DNA from 2 places in the Ferrimonas lipolytica genome. Region 1 is predicted to be linked to the other one. Evidence: predicted binding sites of a transcription regulator. Region 1 holds the regulator's gene; the other holds the start of a gene.
What was found. Region 1 encodes ArgR, which controls arginine synthesis, uptake and breakdown. Its sites were predicted from a motif close to ANTGAATANNTATTCANT; they were not measured.
Positions count from the first base shown of each region.

Region 2: the regulator ArgR is predicted to act here: its motif matches at 1,708-1,725, upstream of gltB (glutamate synthase large subunit).

Region 1 covers NZ_CP051180.1:2,989,113-2,992,778, reverse strand. The annotation lists gene HER31_RS13705 (ABC transporter ATP-binding protein) at 1-497, shown strand, start outside; gene HER31_RS13700 (Dyp-type peroxidase) at 584-1,501, shown strand; gene argR (transcriptional regulator ArgR) at 1,569-2,039, opposite strand; gene mdh (malate dehydrogenase) at 2,279-3,214, shown strand.
Region 2 covers NZ_CP051180.1:4,123,304-4,126,969, forward strand. The annotation lists gene gltB (glutamate synthase large subunit) at 1-1,666, opposite strand, end outside; gene mnmL (tRNA modification radical SAM protein MnmL/YtqA) at 2,077-3,012, shown strand; gene HER31_RS18715 (HP1242/YdcH family protein) at 3,003-3,263, opposite strand.

The sequences.
Region 1 (3,666 bases):
TTCGCCAGATCTTGCAGTCGCAAAAAGTGAGTGCCGTTTTCGTTACTCATGCTAAAGAGGAAGCGTTTGCCTTTGCGGATAAGTTGGCCTTGATGCATCAAGGTCAAGTGGTGCAACAGGGGCAAGCGGAACAGCTTTACCGATTTCCCGCGAGCCGTTTTGTTGCCGATTTTCTTGGTGGAGGGAATTATCTTGATGCGGTGGTCAGTGCCGTCGATGAGGTTGAAACTCCGCTTGGTTCGATCAAAAGCTTAAACCCGCTTTCATACCCGCCTGCCCACCAAGGGAAGCTACTGTTGAGACCACAGCAACTTAACCTAGTAGCCGATGATGATGGCAGCGGCATTGTTACCGCGCGTAACTTCAGCGGTACCTATTGCGATTATCAGGTTGAGGTAGGTCCGATTAGCCTAGCAGTGCGTTCGGAACGGTTAGATCTAGCTCAAGGAGCTAAGGTTGCAGTGTCTGCTTTACCTCACGCGTTGATTTTATTGTAATTGATGTTGGTTTTAGCGTTATCCTACTTGCTTGATTGCGGCTCAGTGAGCAAACTATTGCCAGTTGAATTTTGAAGGATAAGACAATGCCGAGAGAGCAGGGTGGGATCTGTGCAGAGGGTAATCTGCATGGGTTATATATGATGTTTAATGCCTACGAAGGAGCTGAGTTGGCATTGCCAGGAGTATTAGCTGGATTAGCGTCATGGCTGCAAAGCTCTGCTGATCGCAATGCTGATTGTGCCTTTAATGGTTTTGTTGCCGTTGGTGCTAACTATTGGGATACCTTGTACCCAAACCAGCGTCCGCCATTGCTTAATCCGTTCCCACAATATTCAGCTGAAGATCGGCACACTCCAAGCCAGCCGGTTGATCTGTTTATCCACCTGCGCAGCGACCGCCTCGACTTTAACCATGTCGTGGCGCAAGAAGTGTGTCGTCGTTTGGTTGGCTTTGCTGAATTGGTCGAGGAGGTGCGTAGTTTCCGTTACCTTGATAACCGTGACTTTACCGGTTTTGTTGATGGCACTGAAAACCCTACAGGCAGCCATCGGCGTGAGGTTGCCTTAGTCGCCGAAGGTGAGTTTGCTGGTGGTAGTTACGTTCATACCCAGCGTTACGTACACAATATGGCGCAGTGGCAACAACAATCGATAAAGACTCAAGAAGATACCATCGGTCGCACCAAGGTTGATAACGTTGAGTATCCATCAGCAGCCAAGCCTGCTTACTGTCATATTAAGCGTACCAATCTTAAAGATGAACACGGCAAAGGCATGGAGATTTTACGTCAAAGCATGCCTTACGGTGATATGAAGGAGCAGGGACTGTTCTTTATCAGCTGTTGTTATACCCCGGTACACTTTGAGAAGCAGTTGCATTCGATGGTTGTCGGTGATGGCCACGGCCACCACGATCACTTGCTGAACTATACACAAGCGGTAACGGGGGCTTCATTTTTTGCACCGTCGCTCGACTTTTTAGAGCAAGCTGCGAATCTATAAGCTGCCACAAAAAACGCCTGACTTAATCGTTAGGCGTTTTTGTATCTAGCGACTTAACTGGTAGAGGCTAATCGACGTAATTGAACAGTTCTTTGATCATCGCTAAGGTTGGCTCTAATTGAGCGTGGCTGGTTGGAGCGATGAAGATGGTATCGTCGCCTGCGATGGTGCCTAAAATCCCCTCAGCTTTACCCATGGAGTCCAACAGACGAGCAATCAATTGGGCGGCGCCTGGACTAGCGTGAACGACGATCATGCTGCCGTTATGATCAACATCTAATACTAGATTACGAAGCTGTGCATTCGCCGTTGGTACCCCAAGCTCTGCAGGTAAGCAGTACACCATCTCTTGCTTAGCGTTACGAGTGCGTACTGCCCCAAACTTGCTAAGCATCCGCGATACCTTGGACTGGTTAATATTGCTGAACCCTTCCCCTTGCAGTGCGGTAACGATCTCGCCTTGTGAGCCAAATCGCTCCTCTTTCAAGATCGATTTGAATACTCGTACTAGTTCGTCTTGCTGATGGCCTGTCTTCATAAGTGCTTTAATACAACAAAGTTAGCTTTTAAGGAGGGTTAGGTTGCATAAATAGTGCTTATAAAGCAAGAGTGATTCATATATACGGCATAAAAATTCATCATTACGTATTATCTACAGCCATTTTTGCTGCCATTGACAGTATTGATACCAGTCATTGCGAAACGTCTTACCTTTGGGTATTGTGGGCGCCAATAGAGTGATGTCTATCACATTTTCATGGAAAGATGGAGACAACGATGAAAGTTGCAGTATTGGGTGCCGCAGGTGGCATTGGTCAGGCCTTAGCCCTGTTGTTGAAACTGAACCTGCCTGCTGGCAGTAAATTGGCATTGTATGACATTGCGCCAGTAACCCCGGGCGTAGCAAAAGACATTAGCCACATACCTACCGATGTGGAAGCAACCGGCTTTGCCGGCGAAGACCCAAGCCCAGCGCTTGAGGGAGCTGACGTAGTACTGATCTCAGCGGGTGTTGCCCGTAAGCCAGGTATGGACCGTTCTGATCTGTTCAATATTAATGCCGGTATTATTCGGAACCTAACCGCTAAGGTCGCTGCAGTAGCTCCAACAGCGTGTATCGGCATTATCACCAATCCAGTAAACACTACAGTGGCGATTGCTGCTGAAGTGCTAAAAGAAGCGGGTGTTTACGACAAGAATAAATTGTTCGGCGTAACCACGTTGGATGTGATCCGCAGTGAAACCTTTATTGCTGAAGCAAAAGGCTTGAACGTTGCAGATGTTAAGCTAAATGTAATTGGTGGCCATAGCGGTGTGACTATCTTGCCACTGCTGTCCCAAGTTAAGGGCGTTGAGTTTAGCGCTGAGGAAATTGCCAGCCTGACTCACCGTATCCAGAACGCCGGAACAGAAGTAGTAGAAGCTAAAGCCGGTGGCGGTTCTGCCACATTGTCGATGGCGCAAGCGGCTTGTCGCTTTGGTTTAGCGGTTGTTCGAGGTTTACAAGGTGAGCAGGGCGTAATTGAGTGCGCTTACGTTGAAGGCGCAGGTGAACACGCTCGTTTCTTTGCTCAGCCGATTGAACTTGGTACCGCGGGTGTTAAAGCCATTTTGCCGTACGGTGGCCTCAGTGCTTTCGAGCAAGATGCACTGACCGGCATGCTCGAGACTCTTAAGGGTGATATTCACATTGGTGAAGAGTTCGTTAAGTAATAATGCTCTTTGCTAGTGCTAACAAACCGACGCTGATGCGTCGGTTTTTTTATGCTTTGATGTTGCCAATGCGCCGAGCCAATCACATTCTTCGCCACTGCGATATCGTCAACTGTATGCCAATTCAATTGGAGCCTATGAAACGCTGGACTTGGTGTTGATATGCACTTAGGTCTGCTACTGGGGTTGGCAGGCGAGGGTATAAGTCAGGGGGGAACTGCTAATTTCTGGCGCAGCAATCGGCATGATGATGCTGTTGTCGGTATTGGTTATTCGTGAGTAGCTTAGTGTTGGGCGATGCTAGTGATAGCCAAGGCATTGCCCGAGCGTTTCAGTTGAGTGAGCTAGCGGGTGCATTCGTAGGGTTGGTAATAACAGTTCATTTATTACTGCCGTTGCTCAGCTCGTACTAACGACACTCTTTTCTCGGCGCTAGATACAACAACACGCCT
Region 2 (3,666 bases), 1.1 Mb from region 1:
GTGAGTCGAAGAGCACTCGGTTAGCTAAGCCGGTGGTTTCGTTGAATGGGTTTTGCTCTTTACCGATGCAGGTGCTCAAGCTCATTACGTGTTTTTCACGCAGTGGATCGATTGGTGGGTTGGTTACCTGTGCAAACAGCTGCCGGAAGTAATCGTAGATAGAGCGCTGCTGGGTTGAGAGCACCGCCACTGGGGTGTCGTCGCCCATTGAGCCAATCGCTTCGGCGCCGCCTTCAGCTAACGGCCATAGGATCTCACGCAGCTCTTCGCGGCTGATGTTAAACAGCTTTTGGTATTGGGCTAGGGTTTCCAACGGTAACTCTGGTGAACCGGCAGACTCCACTGGCAGCTTTTGGCCACAAACCATGCGACGGGAGTTAACCTTCATCCATTCGGCATATGGGTGGCGGTTCTTCAGATCTTGGTCGATCTCAAATGAGGTTTGCAGCTTGCCGGTGTAGGTATCTAGTACCAGTAGTTCACCGGGGCCAACACGGCCTTTTTCGACCACTTCGTCGGGCTGGTAATCCCAGATCCCTACTTCAGAGGAGAGGGTTAAGATGCGATCTTTAGTGATGGTATAGCGGGCAGGGCGCAAGCCGTTGCGATCGACAGCACAGGCGGCGTGACGGCCGTTGGTGAGCACGACCCCAGCAGGACCGTCCCACGGTTCCATGTGCATCGAGTTAAAGTCGTAGAACGCTTTGAGATCGTCGTCCATCTCTGGGTTAGATTGCCATGCTGGTGGGATCAACAAACGCATGGCGCGTTTGATATCCATGCCACCGGCTAGCAGCAGCTCTAGCATGTTATCGAGGCTGGAGGAGTCAGAACCAGATTGGTTTACAAATGGCGCGGCGTCTTGCAGATCTGGGATCAGCGGCGATACAAATTTATATTGGCGAGCCAGTGCCCATTGGCGGTTACCAGCGATGGTGTTGATTTCACCATTGTGTGCCAAGTAACGGAATGGTTGGGCGAGCTGCCAGCGTGGCTGGGTGTTGGTGGAGAAGCGCTGATGGAACAGACAGATGGCACTGGTCATCCGTAGATCGGCAAGATCTGGGTAAAATTCCGGTAGATCCTTAGGCAGGGTTAGACCCTTATACACCACCGCACTGCCAGACAGGCTAGAGATATAGAAGTCGTTGTCGTCGGCTAGGGCCTTTTCGATCCGGCGGCGGGCCATATAGAGGCGACGTTCCAGATCCTTGTTACGCCAACCCACGGGAGCGTTAATAAACACCTGCACCATTGCTGGCACATCGTTGGCAGCGATCTCTCCCAATACGTCTTGATTGGTAGGCACATCGCGCCAGCCTAGTACCGATAGGGTTTCTTTTGCCAGCTCAACTTTAATAGCGTTTTTGGCGTGAGCTTGGCGAACTGGATCGTGACTGAGCATGAGCATGCCGACAGCGTATTTGCTCGACAGGCGCCAGTTGTTCTCTTCGGCAATGTGGCTAAAAAATTCGTGCGGTTTTGCCATCAACAGGCCACAACCATCGCCGGTTTTCCCGTCGGCGCCAATGGCGCCACGATGTTGTAATCGGTCCAGCGCCAAAATAGCGGTGCGGACTACTCGATGACTGCTGTCGCCTTCCATATGGGCGATCAAGCCGAAGCCACAATTTTCTTTTTCGAACTGTGGATGTAAAAGGCTCATGACATTCCTCCGCCTGCTTCTAATTCTATTGCGGTGATGCTGCTACATAGTTATGCAGTTAACCTGATCAAGCTACTTTGCGCTCTGATTCTGGTCAACTCGGGTTAACCTTTATTTTAACTTAGCGGTAACATACATACGGCGATAACTTGACATGGAGCAGAAATGACGGCAGGGCAAAAAAAGTACGCCATAGCTGCATAAAATCAGCCTTTCATTGTACTTTTAATCATTTGCGGTTAGCAGTGATGTGGTTAACTCTGCACCATTATTTCCTAAGATTGCACCGCAATAGTGCCTCCACGTTATCGGCTAATAAGGGCTTGTTATCTTCCTCTGTGATCTAGATCGGCGAGTGTTGCGCTTGCATCTGCTAAGGTTGCGCGATTTTTAATCCGCCGGAGAGTTTAATGGGCCTTGATAAACACGTTCACACCCTGGGCACCTACATGAAGCAGCGCTATGGCAGCAAGATCCACAAACTGACCATCGACGCCGCCTTTACCTGCCCCAATCGTGACGGCAGTTTAGGCTTGGGCGGATGCACTTTTTGTAATGTTTCTTCCTTTAGCGCAGAGCACGGCAGTAAGGCCAGTGTTGCTGAGCAACTGGCGATGGGTAAGCAGCGCCGTGGCAGCAAAGAAAAGCGCTATATGGCTTACTTTCAGGCTTATACCTCGACCTACGATGAGTACGCGGTACTGAAAGACAAATACCAACAAGCGATGGACGTGTCTGACATTGTCGGTTTGTGCGTAGGTACCCGCCCAGACTGTGTGCCAGATGACGTGCTTGAGTTGTTAGTGAGCTATCAGCAAGAGGGAATGGAAGTGTGGTTGGAGCTTGGCCTGCAGACGGCTCATGCCAGCACCTTAAAGAAGATTAACCGTGGCCATGATTTTGAAGCTTACCGAGATACGGTTGTGCGCGCTCGCGCCTTGGGTATCAAGGTTTGTACTCACTTAATCTTGGGGCTACCAGGCGAGACGCCGGAGCACGCTCAGCAAACGTTGGATCTGGTGTTAGACGCGGGAGTTGATGGCATTAAGTTGCACCCGCTACACGTTGTTGAAAACAGCACCATGGCTAAGCAGTGGCGGGCGGATCGCTTACCTTTGTGGGATCTCGACAAGTACGTTAGCACCGCCTGCGATCTTATTCGTCGCACCCCAGCGGAAGTCGTTTTTCACCGCGTTAGCGCCTATGCTCGGCCACCAGAGCTGTTGGCGCCAGATTGGTGCGGTGATAAATGGTTAGCGATGAACGCCATTGTTGAAAACCTAGCGGCTAACGGTGGCCAAGCTACGGCGTTAACTGAACGTCGAATCGCTGTCGCTCAGGGATAAAAGTTCGCGCTCTTATCACTGCGCAGAATTTGATAAAGCTTGTCTTTCAGGTGAGCGCGGTGAAACCTCATTCGACTAAAGTGCTGATCCTCGGTTGGAATATCTTTTAGTTCCAGTTGACGGATCTGCTTGTCGAGCTCGTTGTATTCATCGCATGCTTCGCGAAAGGGAAGGTCGTTTAAGCGGAGGTTTTTGATTTTTTCGAGGTATTCCGGAAACTCTTTCGTTAGGGCGTGGTTACGGATCGGCATTAATGGGCTCCTTGCAGTTGGATAGTCGTGCCGACTAAGCGTAGATGCTATGGGCCCAATTGCGAGTGTTTGCCCCATACTTTGAACTAGTAAGGTTTGTCTTAAACCTGTGGCGATCATCGCTGGTGGGTTTCAACGGTGCTGTGTCGCGGTGGCGACGGCACACTCTTGTATGCCTTAGGCGGGAGCTTCGCCCCCTTTGGAATCCCCCTTTGCCTTAGGTCGCCGTCCAAAACGCTTCGCTTAACTACTCCAATGCGGTGTAAGAGCTAAGGCGGCTGTGCTTTGCTGTTTGTGTCTGCAGGTCGCTTAGTGGCTGCTTTAACTGTGTTGGCAGCAATCGGTAATGAGGATGCTGCTTCCCAAAGCCCGCATAAATGCAGGCTTATTGTAAAGGTGGTCG